Regions from separate parts of the Paenibacillus sp. 2003 genome, predicted to be linked through region 2. Evidence: predicted binding sites of a transcription regulator. Region 2 holds the regulator's gene; the other holds the start of a gene.

Region 1 (11,810 bases), on a different contig from region 2:
CTTGCAGAAGCTGTGGTAGAGGCTGATGCGGTGAAGATGTTTATCTGTAATGTGATGACACAGCCTGGAGAAACAGATAACTATACGGTAAGTGACCACCTTAAGGCGGTACACGAGCATATAGGTCATCAGCTCTTCGACTATGTTATCGTAAATAATGGTGATATTCCGCTGCAAGTGCAGAATAAGTATGCGGAAAAAGGAGCAAAACCGGTTGTACTGGATATGAATGTACTCGAAAGCGCCGGCTATCAGGTGGTTGCAGATACCCTTGTTCTGTTCAAGACTTATCTGCGTCATGATGCCGACAAGTTAAGTCATCACATCTACCAGCTGGTACAAAATTGGATGTTACGGAAGAGGTGAAGTCCCATGTCGTTTGCAGCACAGACCAAAAAAGAGTTAACCATGATCGAGAGCGAACCGTGCTGCGAAAAGGCGGAACTTTCAGCCCTCATCCGTATGCTTGGTGCAGTGCAGTTATCGAATAAAAAAGTGATCTTGGATATTTCGACGGAGAATGCCGCCATTGCAAGACGGGCATACTCTCTGCTTAAAAAGCATTTTCAAGTGCATACGGAATTACTGGTCCGCAAAAAAATGCGGCTGAAAAAGAACAATGTATATATTGTTCGTATTCCAACCATGGTACAGGAGATTCTCAATAGTCTTCACATTGTATCGGAAGGTTTTCTGTTTACGCCAGGGATTAATACGGAGTTATTTCAGCAGAACTGTTGTAAACGGGCCTATCTTCGCGGTGCATTTCTGGCCGGTGGATCGGTTAATAATCCGGAAGGTTCCTCGTACCATCTGGAGATTGCGTCCATGTATGAAGAGCACTGTCAGGCACTAGTTGACCTGGCCAATGAATTTCATCTGAATGCCCGGTGTATAGAACGGAAAAAAGGATTCATCCTATACATCAAGGAAGGCGAGAAAATCATTGAGCTGCTCAGCATCATTGGTGCTCATCAGGCCTTGTTCAAGTTTGAAGATGTGCGAATTATGCGAGACATGCGTAACTCCGTTAACCGGATTGTCAATTGTGAGACTGCCAACCTGAATAAAACCATTGGCGCTGCGGTAAGACAAATCGATAATATCCGGTTGTTACAAAAGGAAGTTGGTCTGGAATCGCTGCCTGAGAAACTTCGCGAGGTGGCTGAGGTTCGACTGGCTCATCCAGATATCAATCTGAAGGAAGTGGGCGAACTCCTTAAAGGTACAGTCAGCAAGTCAGGAGTGAACCATCGGCTTCGTAAAATTGATGAGTTGGCTGAGAAAGTGCGCGCAGAACGTTATGGATAAGTTGGCATAGGGTAAAGTAACAAGGTCGGCTGTTTCTGCTGAACAGAAAGGTCGGGAAAGTCAATCGTTAAGGATCTAGAAGACTTACTTAGGTCATTGGATGTGCTGTTCAAAAGATGAAATAGGGCAAGATAACGTCCGTCAAAGCACCCTGAGTTTTTTCTTCTAGTGTCCTGCACGGGTTAATGGTATAATGTTGTATAAATATAATTGTGTATTTAATGTCCAGATTTCATAAAAGGGGGTAAGTTTCCATGACAAAGCACCCGGTAGTTGTCCGTTTGAAAACGGGTCTCCATGCCAGACCTGCGGCACTGTTCGTTCAAGAAGCGAATAAGTACTCGTCTGAAGTGTTCGTCGAGAAGGACGACAAAAAAGTTAATGCAAAAAGTATCATGGGGATCATGAGCCTTGCAATTAGCACAGGTACGGAAATCCAGATTAGTGCAGAAGGCGCGGATGCCGAACAGGCTGTAAACGCTTTAGTTAGTCTGGTAAGCAAGGAAGAGCTCGAAAACCAATAAGATATGATCAATCCAATGAAGAAGTCCCGAAAGGGGCTTTTTTGCGTTTTTCATGTTTATGCTATCGTCAAGTGCAACATTATGGAATTTGTCCCGTCTGTTAAGGTATCAAATCGATTAAAGTTTGAGATGTTAACACATAAGGAGGCTATCGTGATGGGTAAACAATGGATGAAACCGTTTGGTGCGGTGTTGGTGGCAAGTACGTTGCTTGTTGGAGGAACAGCATGGGTTGCGCCAGGCAACTATGCTTACGCTGCAGAGGTTCAGGGAGTACAACAGAATGTGATTAATGTTGTGGGTAAAGGTGAGATTCAGGTGAAGCCTGATATCGCTTATCTGTCCATTGGTGTGAACAGTACTGCAGAGACAGCTGCATCTGCTCAAAAAGCGAATGCTGCCAAAGTTCAAAAAGTATCCAATTTGCTGAAGAACACGTGGAAGATCAGTGCAGACGACATTCAAACGAGTCAGTTCTCTGTACAACCCAACTATACGTATAGCGAAAAAGACGGACAGCAAATTAAAGGATATACAGCGCATCATACGCTGACTGTCACATATCGTGAGATGGACAAGATCGGCGAGTTGCTCGATGCTGCTTCGGGGGCAGGTGCCAACAATATTGAAAACGTGCGCTTTACTGTAGAAAATCCGGAAAGTTATGAGTCCCAAGTGATTGAGAAGGCTGTTGCCAATGCAGATGTGAAAGCTGGCGCCATTGCAAAAGCAGTTAAACGTCAACTGGGTGCTGTTCTTTCCGTAAGCCAAGGTGATGCCAATGTGCCTGTGTTCTATGCAAGCGAGGCGTTGATGTCCAAAGCACAAGATACAGCAGGTGGCACTGAGATTGAAACAGGCCAGGTTAAAGTAAGCACAATCCTGAATATCACGTATGAAATGAAATAAACAAGATTGAACTAAGGGTTGTAAGCTCAAGTAACCTTTTCAAGTGTCATTTGAAGGGTACAACGAAATAATGACAAAGACTTTGTCCTGTGGACAGAGTCTTTTTTTGTTGGAAAAGCAAACTTTGATGAAGTTAGATAGGAGGGTACCTTTTGAAGCAACATGAAATGCTGTATATTGGTATCTTTTTTGTATAGTTGTTCGTGACAAAAAGGTCATATCCCCATATATTTTCGGTCTGATATTCATCAACATTGTAACTCGAGCTGTAAACCTTTCCGAAATCGGGTTAATTATAATAGAGAGGTGAGCGTATGAGATATGCGATCAGGTCAGGATTACATACGCAATGATCCCTAATTGTGAATTCAGAGAGGAGTTTTATATATGACATCATGGAAAAAATGGACAAGTGCTTTGCTTGCAGCAGGAATTATTGTAGGTAGTGGTTCGGTGTGGCAGGACAGTTCGGTTCAGGCAGCATCGGTATCCTCGAAAGTGACAACCACAGCTGAGGTGACCCTGAAGACGGGTGGAAAAACACTCGCTCAAAAAGGACTTCTTCAAGGTGGCTCAACTTGGGTATCTCTTACGGCGGTTAAAGATGTGGCAGGTGGGACTCTGAAATATGATGCGAAAACCAAAGAGTACGCTTTGACAGCAGCCAATAACACGATGACGATCAGCCTATTGGATGGCGAGCCGAGTGTTCGAATTAACAACTATTATCCTCAAGTGGACGCAAAGCTGATCAACGGCAGATTGTATATTCCATTCTCAGCAATGAGAGATTATTTGGGTGTACAGGGGAATTGGGATGGCAAAACCAAAACGTTGACACTCAGCAAGGTGAAACAAAATAACGTTAAAATTAAAGCGGCAACAGTTAATGTCACTGTAAAAAATGCTGAAGTAGATGTTCAATATCCGCAAGTGAGTGGACTTGCCAGCAAAGAAGCTGAAGCGGCAATCAACAAAGTGCTCAAAGACGAAGTGGATGCTTATGTAGCTGACTTCAAAAAACAGACATCTGAATTCGGCGGTGCAACAGCCAACCGTCCATATGCATTTGAGAGCTCCTATGTAGTGACGTACAACGAAAAAGGCGTGCTGGGACTCATTACACAACGATACGAAGATTATGCTGGCGCTCATGGTATGACATACCGTACGGGCCACACCTTTGCACTGGACACAGGCAAGGAGCTTGCGTTAGATGATGTGCTGCAAAATAACAAAACCATGCGTGAGACGTTGAGTAAAAAAGTGGGTGAACAACTGAAAGCCCGCGGCGGATACCTCGATGGTTATAAAGGGTTGAATAAAGATCAAGATTTCTATGTGACACCAACGGGTGTGGTCGTGTTCTTCCAGTTGTATGAGTATACGGCGTACGCAGAGGGATTCCCTGAAATGCCATTTACGTATAAAGAGCTTCTCCCTAAAGGCACAGAACCTTTCAGTAATGTAACGGGAACCAAATAAAGAATCATTATTATGCAATCTTAAGTTATCTTTCTTATAAAATGAAAAAAGAAGCCCTCATCATGATTATGATGAGGGCTTCTTCCCGTATAGACAACACAATGAGGTGTTGCTGATTATGTTAGGTGTTGATATATTAACGCGTAGCCCGTGGTCTACATAACACTTAGATGCCTTGGGAACCTACGTTTTCAATAACTTTATCAATGATACCGTAATCGGCAGCTTCAGCAGCGCTCATGAAGTAGTCACGATCTGTATCTTTCTCAATCCGCTCCAGCGGTTGACCTGAACGCTCAGAGATGATGCGGTTCAAGGTATCACGCATTTTCAGGATGCGGCGAGCACGAATTTCGATGTCAGAAGCTTGACCTTGAGCACCACCAAGTGGTTGGTGAATCATGATCTCACTGTTAGGCAACGCAAAACGTTTACCTTTTGCACCGGCATTCAACAAGAATGCACCCATGGAAGCGGCCATACCTACACAGATGGTAGATACATCCGGTTTGATGAATTGCATTGTATCGTAAATCGCCATACCGGCTGTAATTGATCCGCCTGGGCTGTTGATGTATAAGTGAATGTCTTTCTCCGGATCTTCCGCAGCCAGGAACAACATCTGTGCCATAATGGCATTAGCCACTACGTCATTAACATCGCTACCAAGGAAAATAATACGATCCTTCAGCAATCTGGAGTAGATGTCGTAGGCGCGCTCACCCCGGTTGCTCTGTTCAACGACCATTGGAATAAAACTCACGTGAAAAACCTCCTTGGAATGTAAATGTTATTGGTGTTTATACTTAAACTGTTACCGTATTACCCACATAATAAACAATTCCAAACAAAAAGTCAAAGAAAGTCAAACTAACTTACAAAAAAAAGAAACCTTTCCGGTTTCATTGGTTAAATGGGTTATGAGCTGTTAAATAAAAATGGCGCGCCCGCCAAGAATCGAACTTGGATCTCAGGCTTCGGAGGCCTACGTCATATCCATTGGACCACGGGCGCACATTATGTGACAGCAATAATGATTATAGCTCATGAAATATTTAATTGCAAGCAGTTCGTTGTGGTAGTTGGTTTGGATTCACCTGAAAATGATCATGATGAAGAAGAGTGGATAAAGAGTGCATTTAAGTAAATGCTATTAGAGGTTTTGGACATGCGGTATGAAATGTGATTCTGAGCGATATGTAGATGGAATTCATTTGTTTCTTCTATATATGGTATGTGCGAGCTAGTCCTTGATCATGGAAGTCTAGGATTGTGAAAATAGGCGCGTACAAACGCTGAATGCGTGTCGAAATAACACGTTGAAACACTTGCATGTCACGTCAGTTTTAGGTAGAATAGACGTGGGACTTAAAAAGTTAACCCGGGACGTTTTAGGGCCACGAAAGAGAGCTTGGAACGAGAACTTGCGGGAGTGGAAAGCATGCGAACGATTTTAGAAGTACAAAAGCAGCTTCTGCCTGATCTCATGGATATCTTGAAAAAGAGGTATACGATTCTGCAACAGATCATGTTATCGGATGTGATCGGACGGAGAACGTTAGCTAATTCCATGCAGATGACCGAGCGGGTTCTGAGGGCTGAGACCGATCTGTTAAAGGCTCAGGGACTTATTGAAATTGACAGTGCAGGAATGAAGATCAGCGAGGCAGGGTATGATTTGCTGCAGCAGTTAGAGCCCGTAGCCAAAGAGTTGTTCGGATTATCCGAGCTGGAAGAGCGCATCAAGCAAGCCTACGGTCTGCAAAAGGTAGTTGTGGTTCCTGGTGATTCGGACGTTTCTCCATTTGCCAAAAGGGAACTGGGCAGAGCCGGAGCGAAGGCTCTCGGCAATATCATGAGTGACAACGACGTTGTCGCCGTTACTGGCGGATCAACAACGGCCGAAGTCGCAGAGCAACTGACTCCGCCAACATCGCTCAAAGGTGTCTGGTTCGTACCGGCACGTGGTGGACTTGGAGAAAGCCTTGAAATTCAGGCAAATACGATTGCATCCACGATGGCAAAACGGGTAGGAGCGCAATACAAACTCTTGCATGTACCGGATTTGCTTAGTGATCATGCCTATGAATCATTAATCCAGGATCCCAGTGTTCAGGAGATTCTGCAGCTGATTCGGAAATCGCGGATTGTTATTCATGGAATTGGTGATGCCGTGGAGATGGCGACAAGACGTAAACTTGCGACGGAGATTATAGATGAACTTCAGGAGCAAGGAGCCGTATCTGAATCTTTCGGTTATTACTTTAATGATCAGGGTAAGGTGGTACATACCATGCTTACACTGGGTATGCGACTTCAGGATATTGAACGAACCGATGTTGTGATTGGAATTGCAGGTGGCAAAAGCAAAGCTGCTGCTATACATTCCGTGTTGCGATTTGGTCAGGAAGATATTCTGATTATTGATGAGGCAGCTGCCGAAGTCATCGTTGCTGAAATGGAATAAGGGTTTACTTTGCAACACAACTATTGTTGTCTTGACGGACTTCACCGTCTGTCTTGAATATATAAGTTTCATAAAAAATTAATCAAAACTTGGGAGGAACTTACTCATGATTAAAGTAGGTATTAACGGTTTTGGACGTATTGGACGCTTGGCATTCCGCCGTATTCAAAATGTAGAGGGCATTGAAGTAGTAGCAATCAACGACTTGACTGACGCTAAAATGCTGGCTCATTTGCTCAAATATGATACAACTCAAGGTCGCTTCGATGGCGATGTTGAAGTACACGATGGCTTCTTCAAAGTGAACGGCAAAGAAGTTAAAGTATTGGCTAACCGTAACCCGGAAGAACTTCCTTGGGGCGACCTGGGCGTAGATATCGTTCTGGAATGTACTGGTTTCTTCACAACGAAAGAAGCAGCTGAGAAACACTTGAAAGGTGGAGCTAAGAAAGTTGTTATCTCCGCACCAGCTACTGGCGACATGAAAACCATCGTTTACAACGTAAACCATGAAATCCTCGACGGTACTGAAACTGTAATCTCCGGCGCATCTTGCACAACAAACTGCCTGGCACCTATGGCAAAAACGCTGCAAGACAAATTCGGAATCGTTCAAGGTTTGATGACTACAATTCACGCTTACACTGGCGACCAAAACACGTTGGATGCTCCACACCCTAAAGGTGACTTCCGTCGTGCTCGCGCAGCAGCTGAAAACATCATCCCTAACACAACGGGTGCTGCTAAAGCAATCGGTCTGGTAATTCCAGAACTGCAAGGCAAATTGGATGGTGCAGCTCAACGTGTACCAGTAGCTACTGGTTCCCTGACTGAGCTCGTAACAGTTCTGGGTAAAAAAGTTACTGCTGAAGAAGTTAACGCAGTAATGAAAGAAGCTTCCGATCCACAAACTTTCGGATACACTGAAGACGAAATCGTATCTTCCGACATCCAAGGTATCACTTTCGGTTCCCTGTTTGATGCAACTCAAACTAAAGTTCTGACTGTTGGCGACCAACAATTGGTTAAAACTGTAGCTTGGTATGACAATGAAATGTCCTACACTGCACAATTGGTTCGCACTTTGGAGCACTTTGCAAAAATGATTAAGTAATATCTGCAATAACATAGAGCGGAAACAGATGCTATATTGTTTCCGCTCTTTATATATCAATATTTTGCAAATTTCTCAAAAACACCAGGATTGACAAGGGATTTCAGCCCTTGATGGGTCCACCAAATACATGGGTGCGGAGGAAATACAGATGAACAAAAAAAGTGTACGCGATATCGAATTGACAGGAAAACGGGCTTTTGTCCGTGTAGATTTCAATGTGCCGCTCGAAGATGGTAAAATTACAGATGACAAACGTATTCGTGCAACGCTCCCTACAATCAACTTCTTGATTGAAAAAGGCGCTAAAGTCATTTTGGCAAGCCACATGGGTCGTCCTAACGGCGAAGTGGTTGAATCCTTGCGTTTGACTCCAGCAGCTGAGCGTTTGTCTGAATTGTTGGGTAAAACAGTCGTTAAAGCTGACGATTCTGTTGGTGACGCTGTTAAAGCTCAAATCGCTGAACTGAACAACGGCGACGTATTGTTGCTTGAAAACGTTCGTTTCCACGCAGGCGAAGAGAAAAATGATCCGGAACTGGCAAAACAATTTGCTGAACTGGCTGACGTTTTTGTTAACGATGCGTTTGGCGCGGCTCACAGAGCACACGCTTCGACTGAAGGAATCGCTCACTTGCTTCCAGCAGTGTCCGGTTTGTTGATGGAGAAAGAACTTGAAGTGTTGGGTAAAGCAATCTCCAACCCTGAGCGTCCTTTCACAGCTATCATCGGCGGATCCAAAGTTAAGGACAAAATTGATGTAATCGACAACCTGCTGAACATTGCAGACAACGTGATCATCGGTGGCGGTCTGACTTACACGTTCTTCAAAGCACAAGGACATGAAATTGGACAATCCTTGCTGGATGAATCCAAACTTGATGTTGCTCTCGGTTTCATCGAAAAAGCGAAAAAACTGGGCAAAAACTTCTACCTGCCGGTAGATATCGTAGTGTCTGACGATTTCAGTGCGAAAGCAAACACACAAATCGTTGACATCGATGGCATCCCAGCAGATTGGGAAGGTATCGACATCGGTCCTAAAACACGTGAGATCTACGCTGACGTTATCAAAAACTCCAAATTGGTTGTGTGGAACGGACCAATGGGCGTATTTGAAATCGAGCCATTCTCCCACGGTACTCGTGCAGTAGCGGAAGCTTGCGCTGAGACAGAAGCTTACACTGTAATTGGTGGCGGTGACTCCGCAGCAGCAGCTGAGAAGTTCAAATTGGCTGACAAAATGAACCACATCTCTACAGGTGGCGGTGCATCGCTCGAGTTCATGGAAGGTAAAGTACTTCCAGGCGTAGTGGCATTGAACGACAAGTAAGTTTTAGTAGTCTATAGCATGAAGGAGTTGAAACCCATGAGAACACCGATTATCGCAGGTAACTGGAAAATGTTCAAAACGGTTTCCGAATCCAATGACTTCATTCAGGAAGTTAAAGGAAAAGCGGAAGTTGAAGGCGTGGAGACTGTAATCTGCGCACCGTTTACAAATCTGCCATCCCTGGTAGAAGCCGTTAAAGGCACAAACATCAAAATTGGTGCACAAAATCTTCATTTTGAAGATAACGGTGCATTCACAGGCGAAATCAGCGGTGTAATGCTGAAAGACCTGGGTGTGGATTATGTCATTATTGGTCACTCGGAGCGCCGTCAATATTTTGCGGAAACCGATGAGACTGTCAATAAAAAGTTGCATGCAGCATTCCGTCACGGATTGACTCCAATCTTTTGCCTTGGTGAGACGCTTGAAGAGCGTGAAGCGAACCAAACAAAAGACGTATGCAAAGTGCAAACAGTAGCTGCTTTTGCAGGTCTGTCTGCAGAGCAAGCGGCACAAGTTGTTATCGCTTATGAGCCAATCTGGGCGATTGGTACAGGCAAATCCTCGACTTCCCAAGATGCGAATGAAGTTATTGCTTACATCCGTACGCTGGTGAAGGATCTGTACAACGAGACGGTTGCGAGTGCAGTTCGTATTCAATACGGCGGCAGTGTTAAACCGGAAAACGTAACAGAATACCTCGGACAAAGCGACATCGACGGTGCGCTTGTTGGCGGTGCCAGCTTACAGCCGGCTTCGTTCATCGCGCTTGTTGAGGGGGCGAAGTAAGATGACAGCTCCAAAACCTGTAGCACTGATCATCATGGATGGCTTTGGTCTGCGTAACACGGTGGAAGGCAATGCGGTAGCGCAAGCTAAAAAACCGAACTACGACCGTTTCATGAGCCAATTCCCACATACAACTCTGACTGCTTGCGGTGAAGCTGTAGGTTTGCCAGAAGGACAAATGGGAAATTCCGAGGTAGGTCACCTGAACATTGGTGCCGGCCGGATCGTATACCAGGATTTGACCCGTATCTCCAAATCCATTCGTGATGGCGAGTTCTACGACAATGAAACACTTGTCAAAGCTGTTCGCGAAGCGAAACAAAGCGGCAAAAAGCTTCATCTCTACGGTTTGTTGTCCGATGGCGGCGTACATAGTCACATCGACCACCTGTTTGCTATGCTGGATCTGGCCAAAAAAGAAGAAATGAACGATGTATATATTCATGCCTTCATGGATGGCCGTGATGTTATGCCAGACAGTGGTAAAGACTTCATGCAGAAGCTGATCGCCAAGATCGAAGAAGTTGGTGTAGGACAAATCGCAACGGTTCAAGGTCGCTATTATGCGATGGACCGTGACAAACGTTGGGAACGGGTTGAGAAATCATACCGCGCCATCGTTTATGGAGATGGACCAAAATACACTGACCCACTCAAAGCGGTTGAAGAATCGTATGAGAAATCCGTATTTGATGAATTCGTTGAACCAACGGTTATCGTCAAAGCGGATGGTGAGCCGGTAGGTTTGGTAGAGAGCGGCGATTCCGTTATCTTCCTCAACTTCCGTCCTGACCGTGCAATCCAGTTGTCGCAAGTATTCACAAACCAGGATTTCCGCGGTTTCGATCGTGGTCCGAAGTTCCCAGTGGGCTTGCACTTTGTATGTTTGACTTTGTTCAGTGAGACGGTTGAAGGTTATGTGGCTTATTCGCCGAAGAACCTCGACAACACCCTGGGTGAAGTTCTGGTACAGAACAATAAAAAACAACTGCGTATTGCAGAAACGGAGAAATACCCGCACGTTACCTTCTTCTTCAGCGGCGGTCGTGATGTGGAGCTTCCGGGCGAAACTCGCGTACTGATCAACTCACCAAAAGTTGCAACGTATGATCTGCAACCAGAGATGAGCGCGTATGAAGTAGCTGACGCATGTGTTCGCGAGATCGAAGCAGACAAACATGATGCCATCATTCTGAACTTTGCTAACCCTGACATGGTTGGACACTCCGGTATGCTGGAGCCTACCATCAAAGCGGTTGAGGTAACAGATGAGTGCATGGGCCGTGTTGTGGATGCAGTACTTGCCAAAGGCGGCGTTGTACTGATCACTGCGGATCATGGTAACGCGGATATGGTGTTCGATGAGCAAGGACGTCCGTTCACAGCTCATACAACGAACCCGGTTCCATTCATCGTTACGGATGCTAACGTTACCTTGCGTGAAGGCGGAATCCTGGCGGATATCGCGCCAACGATCCTTGACCTGATGCAATTGCCTAAACCGGAAGAAATGACAGGAACATCTGTTATTGCTTCACGTAAATAAGTTACGCAACAAAATATATAAATGGACGGTTTGGCGTTTGCACATTGAACGAAGGTAAGCAGAAATAGTCTGAAGAAGCAACGCGTTCGCCTTTATCACATGATTTCAACTTATGAAAATAAGTTCAAAGAAATCAGGGGATAACAGTGATCGGAAGACGATTCTGCTGACGTAGTGAAATAAGGGCAAACACAAGTTGGTCCAAAAATTAAATTCCAACTATAAAGGAGATTATCACAAATGACTATTATTTCTGACGTGTACGCTCGCGAAGTCCTCGACTCCCGCGGTAACCCTACAGTAGAAGTTGAAGTATACCTGGAGTCCGGTGC
Region 2 (11,810 bases):
AAATAAGTTTACCATTAAAGAGATCATTTATCTGAATGAAGAGGCTAGGCAAGGGCTGTGGACCTTCATTGCTAATCATGATTCCATGATCCAGGAAGTTACGTTGCAGGCGCCTGCCAGTGATACGCTTGCTTTCCAATTGGATAATCCACGAATTCAGCAGGAGATTGTACCTTATTTTATGGCGCGTATCGTTAGTGTGGAGCAGTTTATATCCCAGTATCCCTTTGCAAGCCAGGACTCACCGGTGCAAATTGTTCTTCAGGTAGAAGATGCCCACGCTCCATGGAATGAAGGGGTATGGCAATTAAATGTGGCAATGAACGGAACGGCGTCCATATGGAAAACATCGGAGCCTATTACTGATGATCAGACCATTAAGGTGGATATTCAATCCCTTACCGCAGTGCTGATGGGGTATCGCAGACCAACGGAAATGGCACGGATCGGAAGAATTCACGGACCAGAAGCAGCAATCAAGGCTTTGGAACAAGCGATTCCTGAACGGGAAACCTATTTGCTCGATTTCTTCTGATGACTATTGCCACTGCACCATTTAACTTGATTAGCTTATATAGAAATACGGCGTGATTGAAAGACAAATGGACTTCTCCAGCAATTTTGGGGAGGTTTTTTTGTGTCTGGGGAATATTTCGTGTAAAATCGTAAAAAATGAATAGTGACCCCACTTGGCAAAACCACAAAATATGCTATAATGGTTATAAAGTCAAAGAAAGTCAAAGTCAACTAAAGGTTTAATACTTAAGTAGCTTTCTTTCAACAATCTGATGCATGATCGCCAATATACGGGATTCATTTCATCGGAGGATCAAGGGAATATTAAAGGACCTTCGTGCTTCCTTCGCTCTCCTGTTGATACCTGTGGAAGCAAGATTCGTTGTTTTCCTGATTGGTTAAATGGGTAGAGAAGGTGTACTCTGTGGGGGCGTGTGGGTCCTTATTGACTTAACGTTTCAGACAGTGGAGGATGATTGGATGCGTAATATCTCTGATATTATCGAACGATATCTGAAGAGTATTTTGCATGAAAGTCCCGAAGGAATGGTTGAAATTCAGCGTAATGATCTGGCAGATCAATTCTCATGTGTACCTTCCCAGATCAATTATGTCATCAGCACACGTTTTACACTCGAGAAGGGATACCTGGTAGAGAGTAAACGCGGCGGTGGTGGTTATGTTCGCATACAGCGCATTGAATTACCGGCCCAATCAGCTCTGCATAATCATTTGCACCATAGTATTGGTGAAGAGATCGGGCAGACAGCTGCCGAAGGTCTGATCTATCAATTGGAAGAAGCACGCTTCTTGAGCAAGCGGGAAGCCGGGTTGATGCGAGCTGCTGTATCTAGAGAGGTTATATTAGTCAAACTTCCTTACCGGGATCAAATTCGTGCCAGAATGTTGAAGGCGATGTTAATATCTTTGCTCGGTAAATGAAAACTATCGGGGTCAAAGGAGGTACATCAATATGCTGTGCCAAGAATGCAATAAACGTCCGGCGACACTTCATTTTACGAAGATCGTAAATGGAGAGAAGACGGAATTCCATATTTGTGAATCATGTGCCCGTGAAAAAGGGGAAATGATCCCTGGAACAGCAGGTGGGTTTTCCATTCACAACTTGTTGTCCGGATTGCTTGATTTTGATCCAGCCAGCAAAAGTGGATCAGCAGGAACACCACCTGCAAAAGCACTTCAGTGTGAAGAGTGTGGTATGACGTACGCACAATTTAGTAAGATAGGCCGGTTCGGCTGCAGTTCATGTTATAAATATTTTGACAGCCGTCTGGATCCTTTGTTCAAGCGGGTTCATGGTAATACGTCCCATGTAGGCAAAGTGCCTGCACGAGCTGGTGGTCGCATCAAGGTGAAACGGCAAATCGCTGATCTGAAGCGTGAGCTCCAGGAGAGCATCGCGCAAGAGGAATTTGAAGAGGCGGCTCAGATCCGTGACCAGATCAGAGGACTTGAAAAAGGGATAGCTCAGGAGTAAAGTTTGTCATGAGTAGGAGGGATGCGTAATGCCTAATCTGCGCTTTACAGAGAAGGCGCTCAGCGACTGGATGCGCAGTGATGCGGCTGATTCCGAAATTGTCATTAGTAGCCGTGTCCGGATTGCACGCAACCTTCAGCATGTTCCGTTCCCGATGCTTGCCTCTAATGAGCAATCGGAAGAGGTGCTGAATAAGCTGAGCGAAGTACTTCAATACGATGACGTTCATGCCTTTGGGGATTTTCATACTTTGGATCTGATCGATATTGACGAACTCGACAAACGGGTGCTGGTGGAGAAACATCTCATTAGTCCAAGTCTTGCGAATGAATCCAGGAATGGTGCGGTTATTCTCAGTGAGGATGAGTCGGTCAGTATTATGATTAACGAAGAGGATCATCTTCGTATCCAGTGCCTCTATCCGGGGTTCCAGGTGAAAGAAGCCTGGGAGAAAGCTTCCGCAATAGATGATGCTTTTGAAGCGCATGTGGACTATGCTTTTGATGATCGCAGAGGATACTTAACCAGCTGTCCTACCAATGTAGGTACAGGTGTCAGAGCATCGGTTATGATGCACTTGCCTGCCCTGGTGATGACACAGCAGATAGGCCGTATTCTAACCGCAGTTTCCCAAGTGGGATTGACGGTAAGAGGAATATATGGTGAAGGTAGCGAGGCGATGGGTAACCTGTTCCAGATCTCGAACCAGATTACATTGGGACAGACCGAACAGGAAGTCATCGAGAACTTGCATGGTGTTGTATTACAGATGATAGGTCATGAACGTACTGCCAGAGAACGGCTAATTACCGACTCCAGACTTCGGATTACGGATCGTGTCATGCGTTCTTACGGCATATTGTCTCATGCAGCTATTGTTGATTCCAAGGAAGCTGCACAGCGCTTATCGGATGTACGCCTTGGCGTGGATCTCGGCTTGTTGGATGGACTGTCCATCACGGTAATGAATGAGTTGAATGTGATGACACAGCCGGGATTTTTGCAGAAAACATTCGGGGAAGATATGCGCACAGATGAGCGTGACATATACCGTGCTCAGTTGATTCGTGATACGATCAATGCAGCGAAGCAGCCCTAGTTTAGCCTGATATTGTATTGAATTATGGTTTCATGCCGCATTGCGGCTTTTATATAATAAGGCATGTACAAATGCCGAATGACTTTATTCGCAGCACGGCTGCAAACAAAAATGATATGAAGAATACGAAGGTTATTTCATTAAATGACCCTCGTTTTATCCAAAACCATGGAGGTGCAGGAGATATGATGTTTGGAAGATTTACGGAACGGGCCCAAAAGGTGCTCGCACTCGCGCAGGAAGAAGCTGTCCGTCTCGGTCATAATAACATCGGTACTGAGCATATTTTGCTCGGCCTCATTCGTGAAGGCGAAGGCATCGCAGCCAAAGCACTGATCGGCCTGGGACTCGGATTGGAAAAAATTCAGGATGAAGTAGAAACGCTGATTGGCCGTGGCCAAGAGCAACCTACCAACATTGCATATACGCCACGTGCGAAAAAAGTAATTGAACTGTCTATGGATGAAGCTCGTAAATTGGGCCACACCTATGTAGGCACAGAGCATATCCTGCTCGGATTGATTCGTGAAGGCGAGGGTGTTGCAGCACGTGTGCTCAATAACCTGGGAATTAGCCTGAACAAAGCACGTCAACAAGTGTTGCAATTGCTTGGCAGCAGTGAAGCTGTATCCAGCCATAATGGCACACCTGCCAATGTAAGCACACCAACGCTGGACAGTCTGGCACGTGACCTCACGGCTTATGCGAGAGAGAACAACCTGGACCCAGTCATTGGACGTAGTAAAGAAATTGAACGTGTCATCCAGGTGCTCAGCCGTCGTACCAAGAACAACCCGGTATTGATCGGTGAGCCAGGTGTAGGTAAAACAGCGATTGCTGAAGGCCTTGCACAAAAAATCATTGCAAATGAGATTCCGGAAACATTGCGCGACAAACGTGTAATGACCCTAGATATGGGTTCTGTAGTCGCTGGAACCAAATATCGTGGTGAGTTCGAAGATCGTCTGAAAAAAATCATGGATGAGATTCGCCAAGCAGGTAACATTGTCCTGTTTATCGACGAATTGCATACCTTGATTGGCGCAGGCGGAGCTGAAGGTGCCATCGATGCTTCTAACATTTTGAAACCGGCTCTGGCTCGTGGAGAATTGCAATGTATCGGTGCGACAACACTGGATGAATATCGTAAATACATCGAGAAGGATGCAGCGCTTGAGCGTCGTTTCCAACCGATTACTGTAGATCAGCCTTCTCCGGAAGAAGCGATTCAAATCTTGCATGGCTTGCGTGACCGTTATGAGGCGCATCACCGCGTGAAAATTACGGACGAAGCAATTGTGCAGGCGGTTAAACTGTCTGACCGTTACATTACAGACCGTTTCCTGCCAGATAAAGCGATTGACCTGATTGATGAAGCGGGTTCCAAAGTAAGATTGAACTCTTACACGATCCCACCAAACCTGAAACAACTGGAAAGCCGTCTGGAAGATATCCGTAAGGAAAAAGACGCTGCAGTTCAAAGTCAGGAGTTCGAAAAAGCCGCAGCGCTTCGTGATACGGAACAAAAAATCCGTGAAGAGCTGGATGTAACGAAGAATCAATGGAAAGAAAAACAAGGTCGCACGGATTCTGAAGTAACACCTGAGGATATCGCACAAGTGGTAGCCAACTGGACAGGAATTCCGGTGAACAAGCTGAAAGAAGAAGAGACACAACGTCTGATGAATCTGGAATCGATTTTGCATGAACGTGTCATTGGCCAGGATGAGGCTGTGAAATCGGTCAGCCGTGCGGTTCGTCGTGCTCGTGCTGGATTGAAAGATCCAAAACGTCCGATGGGTTCATTCATCTTCCTCGGTCCTACTGGGGTAGGTAAAACAGAACTTGCTCGTGCTCTGGCTGAAGCAATGTTTGGTGATGAAAATGCAGTAATCCGGATTGATATGTCCGAGTATGGTGAGAAACATTCGACTTCCCGACTCGTCGGAGCGCCTCCAGGATATGTTGGATATGAAGAAGGTGGCCAGCTGACAGAGAAAGTTCGTCGCAAACCATATTCCGTTGTCCTGCTCGATGAAATCGAGAAAGCACATCCGGAAGTATTCAATATCTTGCTGCAAGTGCTTGAAGATGGTCGTCTGACGGATTCCAAAGGTCGCGTTGTTGACTTCCGGAATACGTTGATTATCCTGACATCCAACGTGGGTGCCGAAGCGATCAAACGTAACTCTACACTTGGCTTCACAGCAGTTGTGGATGCAGGTGCGGATTATGATAACATGAAGGGTAAAGTTATGGATGAGCTGAAGAAAAGCTTCCGTCCAGAGTTCCTTAACCGGATTGATGAAATTATCGTATTCCACTCTTTGGAACAGAAACACATTGCAGAGATTGTTACCCTCATGAGCGAGGAACTTCGCAAACGGCTGCGTGAATACGAAGTTGACTTCGAACTCACCGACAATGCCAAGGACTTCCTTGCCAAAGCCGGCTTTGATCCAGCTTACGGTGCGCGTCCGCTTCGTCGGGCGATCCAGAAGCATATCGAGGACAAATTGTCTGAAGAGTTGCTCACAGGTAACGTAACCAAAGGGGATTCATTGCTCATCGACGAAGAGAACGGTGCACTGTCTGTTACGAAAAAAGACGTGGTTGTTCCTTCGAATGAGGAAATCGAAACCAAATAATATACAGCAAGCTTTGGAGTTGAACTTCAGCTTGTATTATTCCTTAATCCTTAATCAAATCCTTCTCGGCTTCGGCCGGGGAGGATTTTTTGCATTTTGGACAGAAGACGGACATGATTATGTCAGGAACATGTGTAAAGTTTGCGATAATCCTTTACGAAAAATCTCAAACAATGGTAAACTTTTAGTAACCCTGCACGTCAGGGAGTTTGGGTGAAATTCGTCGAATAATGCAAAATGCTGTTATAAAACTAAATTATAGGAGTGCTGAAGTGGCCAAAGTTAAAACCAAGTTTCAATGTACGGAATGCGGCTATGAAGCCCCCAAGTGGTACGGTAAGTGTCCGGGTTGTCAGTCATGGAATTCAATGGTGGAAGAAACAGAGACGGTGGTCAAAACACAAGGGAGAAATTCTCCTCTGTTTGACAGTAAAGATAAACCGCTTCCTATCATAGATATAGATAGCGGTCAGGAACCGCGTGTACAGACTGGAATCGGAGAGTTGAACCGGGTATTGGGTGGTGGAATCGTTCCGGGTTCGCTCGTTCTGGTGGGTGGAGATCCGGGTATTGGTAAATCAACGTTGATGTTGCAGACGTCTCATGCTTTAACGCATTCGGGTTTGCGTGTGTTATATGTTTCCGGTGAGGAATCAGTCAAGCAAACCAAATTGCGGGCAGACCGCCTCGGGGCACTCTCTGCCGAGTTGTATGTACTGTGTGAAACCAATATGGAACGTGTAGAGGAAGCGGTGGATCAGATCCAGCCGCATTTTCTTGTCATCGACTCCATTCAGACGGTGTATCTTCCCGAAGTTACCAGTGCGCCGGGTAGTGTAGCACAGGTAAGGGAATGTACGTCAAGGTTCATGCGAATTGCCAAAGGCAGAGGCATTGCAACGGTTCTTGTGGGGCATGTTACCAAAGAAGGTGCCATTGCCGGTCCACGTATGTTAGAACATATGGTGGATTGCGTGCTTTATTTTGAAGGAGAACGGCATCATACGTATCGCCTGCTACGTGCGGTGAAGAACCGTTTTGGTTCCACCAATGAGATTGGCATTTTTGAAATGGGCGAGGATGGACTTCGTGAGGTGGGCAATCCCTCCGAACTCTTTTTGTCAGAACGTCCACTGGGTGTAGCAGGTTCAACAGTAGTTGCCAGTATGGAGGGGACGCGTCCTCTGCTCGTGGAATTACAGGCGTTGATCTCCACTACCCATTTCCCTTCTCCCCGCCGTATGGCAACAGGGGTAGATCTGCATCGATTAAATCTGATCATTGCAGTGCTGGAGAAACGGATGGGCATGTTTTTACAGACCCAGGATGCGTATCTGAACGTGGCTGGTGGAGTACGGTTGGATGAGCCCGCGGTAGATTTGGCGGTAGCGGTCAGCATTGCATCCAGCTTGAGAGATGTACCGACCAAGCCGGATGACGTCATCTTTGGCGAGATCGGTCTTACAGGTGAAGTTCGGGCCGTATCACGAGCCGAACAACGAGTGAAGGAAGCCGCGAAGCTGGGCTTCAAGCGTGTCATTTTACCAGAAAAAAGCTTAAAGGGCTGGAAACATCCTCGCGGGATACAACTGATCGGTGTGAATACCGTGGCAGATGCACTAGCGGTTGCTTTAGATTAGGGGGCATAACAAGATGAAAGATTCGAGCCAACTGGATAATATGAATGAATTATTAAGGCTGATCGCACCAGGTACACCTTTCCGCGAAGGTCTGGAAAATGTGCTGCGCGCCAAGACGGGCGCACTGCTTGTTGTAGGATACAGCCCTGAAGTCATGGAAGTGGTGGATGGGGGATTCTCGATTAACTGTGATTTCTCCCCCAACTATCTGTACGAACTCGCCAAGATGGATGGTGCCATCATTCTTAGCGAAGATCTGAAGCGTATTCTTTACGCCAATACCCAGTTAATTCCCGATTCCTCGATCTCTTCATCAGAGACGGGGATCCGTCACCGGACGGCGGAGCGTGTAGCGAAGCAAACGGGTAAATTGGTCGTATCCATATCACAGCGCCGGAATATCATTACCTTGTATCAGGGAACACTTCGTTATTCCCTCAAGGAAATCGGGGTTATTTTGACCAAAGCAAACCAAGCGATTCAAACCCTGGAGAAATACAAAGCGGTATTAACACAGTCTCTTACGAATCTGAGTGCCTCTGAATTTGAGGAACTGGTGACGATTCCTGAAGTGGTTAATGTGATTCAGCGTACCGAAATGGTGATGCGGATCAAAACGGAAATCAAACGATATATTCATGAACTCGGGAATGAGGGACGACTCATTTCCATGCAAATGGAAGAACTCGTGGGTACAACGGAAGAAGAAGCCTGGTTATTGTATAAGGACTATGCCCGTGACGACAGTGATGACAAAATCCGTGAAATTATCGTGGGACTGAAAAGATTGTCGGACGATGAGTTGCTGGATGCACATCATATTGTCCGTCTTCTCGGCTATCCTTCATCAGCCGCTACTTCTGAGGATTCGGTTGCCCCTCGTGGATTCCGGGTATTAAATAAGATCCCCCGCCTGCCCAATGTTATTATCCATAACCTGGTGGATCAATTCGAACAATTGCCTCATGTTATTATGGCTACAATTGAAGAACTGGACGAAGTGGATGGTATTGGTGAAGTTCGTGCCCGGACCATTAAGGAAGGCCTCAAACGTTTGCAGGAGCAGATGTTTATCGACAGACAGATGTAAGGGTTTGCCTATATAAAGGCTTGAAATGGATGAGGTGAAACAACGATGCTAACCAGATTCATTCCGAATCTCTTTACCCTGGGTAATCTGTTTCTTGGAATGATGGCAATTTTGCTTGCGATTGATGGAAATTACAGCTTGGCTGCCATTATGGTCATTGTAGCGATGCTGCTGGATGGTCTGGATGGCCGAGTGGCACGGGCACTTAATGCCCAAAGTGAATTCGGCAAGGAACTGGATTCCTTGTCTGACATGGTTTCCTTTGGTGCAGCACCAGCCCTGATCATATTTATGGTGTCGTTTCAAGATTCAATGCCGATCCTCGCCTGGATTGCAACATCGGCTTTTCCAATCTGTGGAGCCATTCGTCTTGCACGGTTTAACGTTCGTCCGGGTATTCCCGGATACTTCACAGGTCTGCCGATTCCGGCAGCCGGCGGGGTACTGGCTACACTGTCCTTGTTCAATAAGGATATTGGCCCGGTTAGCATGATGATTGCTACATTGCTGTTATCGTATCTGATGGTGAGTTCGCTTAAATATCCCAATTTCAAAAAGGTCGGTTTGCCACGCAAGGCAATTTGGATTGCACCGTGGGTTGTGTTATTTGCCATAGCTGTAGCCGTTATTTTCCCGGAGCAGTTATCCAAATTGATCTTTATTCCGTTGGTGTTATACGCCTTGTATGGAATGAAGCATAACGTGCGAACAGCGGCCTCGCGTAGTCGGGCGAAAAAGCGCAAGGATGAGAAATCTTCCCGTCCTTCCGATCGTTAAGTAGCCTTGGTGACAGACAATATACAAAGAAAGCACGTACTCTCCTGAACTGGAGAATGCGTGCTTTTTGTTTATTCAGATCTATTTACGGTAAAAGAAACCCTTGCGAACGACATACATATCTTCTTACGACAGATTAAACATCCCTAACGTTGAACACTTCTGTGATTCGTGATTTACGACCTCTTCCATGTTAATGTCCAGCAGATTGCAGAGAGCCGACATGTAGAACAGGTTCCGCCCTAGCTCAGAGCTAATGACCTCTCTGCAGTTCTCACACAACTCACCCTCCACATGCGTTTCCAGCAAACCCTTGGTTTGAGCGATGTCGCTCTCTGGGGCATATTTCTGCTTGGTGGCGTGCAGCTCGATGCAGCCGCATTCGGTAATGGCTTTGGACACGGCACGGTTAACAGACGCTCCGGCTTGTCCCGTTTTGGACAGTACATCAATCAGGCTGCGATGACGCAGCAACAGTTCAGAAACTTGATCCTGGAAAGCCTGTAAACTTAGCGTACTCATTTTGCCACTCACCTCGGGATATGAATTGAATTCATTATATGCCAATAATTTACCTACTTTCAACTGACGATTTCAACATTTCCAAAAAGTTCTTCCGGAAGGGATTAGCAATTCAGGAATTGGATCATACTGGATATAAAGATCAAGATACATTGAAGGAGGTGCAGGGACTAATGTGGAAAAAAGGCATTTTAACTTTTACAGGATTGTGCGGTGCATGGTTCGGCTACACGGCATATCATCTGGCAGGAAAATCGGTCCCATGGATGGCGGAGTGGATTCAGTCCGCAGGATTACTGGGAGCTGGTATATCGACGCTGCTGGGAGCTGTAATGTTTATGGCTGTATGTAATATTGGTGGAACATTGATGGCAGACAGGCTGCATAGTGGGATCAATTCATTGGCAAAAGTACCTATGAACGAATTGGCTGCAGGTGCCGCAGGTACCGTTGCTGGGTTGCTGGTGGCCTTGTTGCTCTACCCTGTTGTGAGATGGATGGGGACGGCAGGAGAAGTGCTGCAAGTGGCGCTGACGGTGATTAGTGCTTATTCCGGTTATGCCCTTGCCATGGCGAAGAAAGACGATCTGGGGGCCTTCTGGATGTCTGGACGATGGGGTCATCCCGAGGTGGACGAGGATAGACGGATGGAAGAACATAAAATTCTGGATACCAGTGTTATTATCGATGGGCGTATTGCTGATATATGCAAAACCGGATTTATTGAAGGCACGATCGTAATTCCGGAATTTGTTCTGGAGGAGTTACAGCATATTGCTGATTCATCGGATCTGCTCAAGCGGAACAGAGGACGGCGTGGACTGGATATTTTGAACAAAATCCAGAAGGAACTTGATGTAAAAGTCCTAATCTACGAGGGGGATTTCGAGGAAATCTCCGAGGTGGACAGCAAACTGGTTAAACTGGCTAAAGTGCTTCAGGGCAAAGTGGTCACCAATGACTTTAACCTGAACAAAGTGTGCGAACTCCAGGGTGTATCTGTGTTGAACATTAATGATCTCGCCAATGCGGTTAAGCCGGTTGTTCTGCCAGGTGAGGAGATCATGGTGCAGATCATCAAAGATGGCAAGGAGCATGGTCAAGGTGTAGCCTATCTGGATGATGGCACAATGATCGTTGTGGAGGGCGGACGCGAGTATATCGGCATGATGATGGAAGTACTGGTGACCAGTGTGTTACAGACTTCAGCGGGACGAATGATTTTTGCCAAGCCGAAACTGTTGGAAAAAGCCCAATAAAGCGGTATGATGGGTAGTGTATCGTTGAATGATATTGTATATCTTTGGACGATAAACTGACAGACAAGGCAGGGATTGCGGCATGGATAAAGGGTGGGGCGTTGTCATTGTGGCAGCAGGTCGCGGAACCCGGATGGGGACGACCGAGAGCAAACAGTTTCTGTTGCTGCAGGACAAGCCCGTTTTCATACATACGCTTGAGGTATTTGCTGCGCTGGACGAGATCCGCGAGATGGTGCTGGTCACAGGAGCCGCAGATGTTGAACGCTGCCAGGATTGGGTAAAAGAATACCAACTGGATTCACGTGTCCGTGTTATCCCCGGAGGGAAAGAGAGACAACATTCTGTCCATAAAGGCCTTGAGGCACTTGGGACGGATTGGGTTCTCGTTCACGACGGGGTACGTCCTTTTGTGAACCATGAGCAGATCAAGGGATGCATGTCGTCCGCCATATCCGGTGGTGGAGCAGCAGTGCTGGCGGTTCCCGTTAAGGATACGATCAAACAAGTGAATGCGGAAGGAGTCGTTACGGCGACGCCAGACCGCAGCAGTCTGTGGAGCATTCAAACCCCGCAGGCTTTTCGTCTTTCTTCCCTGCTCTCCGCCTACGAATCAGCCGAGCAGGACGGATTTCTGGGAACAGATGATGCCATGCTGGCTGAACGTCAGGGAATGTCGGTCAAGGTTGTGGAAGGCAATTATACCAATATCAAATTAACAACGCCGGAAGATTTGCAATATGCTGCGTTTTTGCTGGGGG

Evidence for each region. The regulator CtsR, encoded in region 2, represses protease genes until heat stress. The targets are predictions, from matches to a motif close to ATGGTCAATAAAGGTCAAACA.
Region 1: clpP (ATP-dependent Clp endopeptidase proteolytic subunit ClpP) is a predicted target of CtsR. The motif match lies at 5,081-5,101, and genes of this name have one in related genera.

What each region holds. Positions count from the first base shown of each region.
Region 1 covers NZ_JAVDTB010000010.1:142,180-153,989, reverse strand. Annotated here, with positions in the region: gene J2X75_RS26890 (gluconeogenesis factor YvcK family protein) at 1-366, shown strand, start outside; gene whiA (DNA-binding protein WhiA) at 373-1,311, shown strand; gene J2X75_RS26880 (HPr family phosphocarrier protein) at 1,566-1,835, shown strand; gene J2X75_RS26875 (SIMPL domain-containing protein) at 1,992-2,744, shown strand; gene J2X75_RS26870 (stalk domain-containing protein) at 3,132-4,229, shown strand; gene clpP (ATP-dependent Clp endopeptidase proteolytic subunit ClpP) at 4,396-4,992, opposite strand; tRNA gene J2X75_RS26860 (tRNA-Arg) at 5,169-5,243, opposite strand; gene J2X75_RS26855 (sugar-binding transcriptional regulator) at 5,671-6,696, shown strand; gene gap (type I glyceraldehyde-3-phosphate dehydrogenase) at 6,803-7,810, shown strand; gene J2X75_RS26845 (phosphoglycerate kinase) at 7,962-9,143, shown strand; gene tpiA (triose-phosphate isomerase) at 9,180-9,932, shown strand; gene gpmI (2,3-bisphosphoglycerate-independent phosphoglycerate mutase) at 9,934-11,478, shown strand; gene eno (phosphopyruvate hydratase) at 11,719-11,810, shown strand, end outside.
Region 2 covers NZ_JAVDTB010000015.1:915-12,724, forward strand. Annotated here, with positions in the region: gene J2X75_RS29280 (GNAT family N-acetyltransferase) at 1-535, shown strand, start outside; gene J2X75_RS29285 (CtsR family transcriptional regulator) at 997-1,458, shown strand; gene mcsA (protein-arginine kinase activator protein McsA) at 1,490-2,014, shown strand; gene mcsB (protein-arginine kinase McsB) at 2,043-3,113, shown strand; gene J2X75_RS29300 (ATP-dependent Clp protease ATP-binding subunit) at 3,299-5,761, shown strand; gene radA (DNA repair protein RadA) at 6,034-7,401, shown strand; gene disA (DNA integrity scanning diadenylate cyclase DisA) at 7,415-8,491, shown strand; gene pssA (CDP-diacylglycerol--serine O-phosphatidyltransferase) at 8,537-9,268, shown strand; gene J2X75_RS29320 (nucleoside triphosphate pyrophosphohydrolase family protein) at 9,395-9,790, opposite strand; gene J2X75_RS29325 (PIN/TRAM domain-containing protein) at 9,964-11,049, shown strand; gene ispD (2-C-methyl-D-erythritol 4-phosphate cytidylyltransferase) at 11,132-11,810, shown strand, end outside.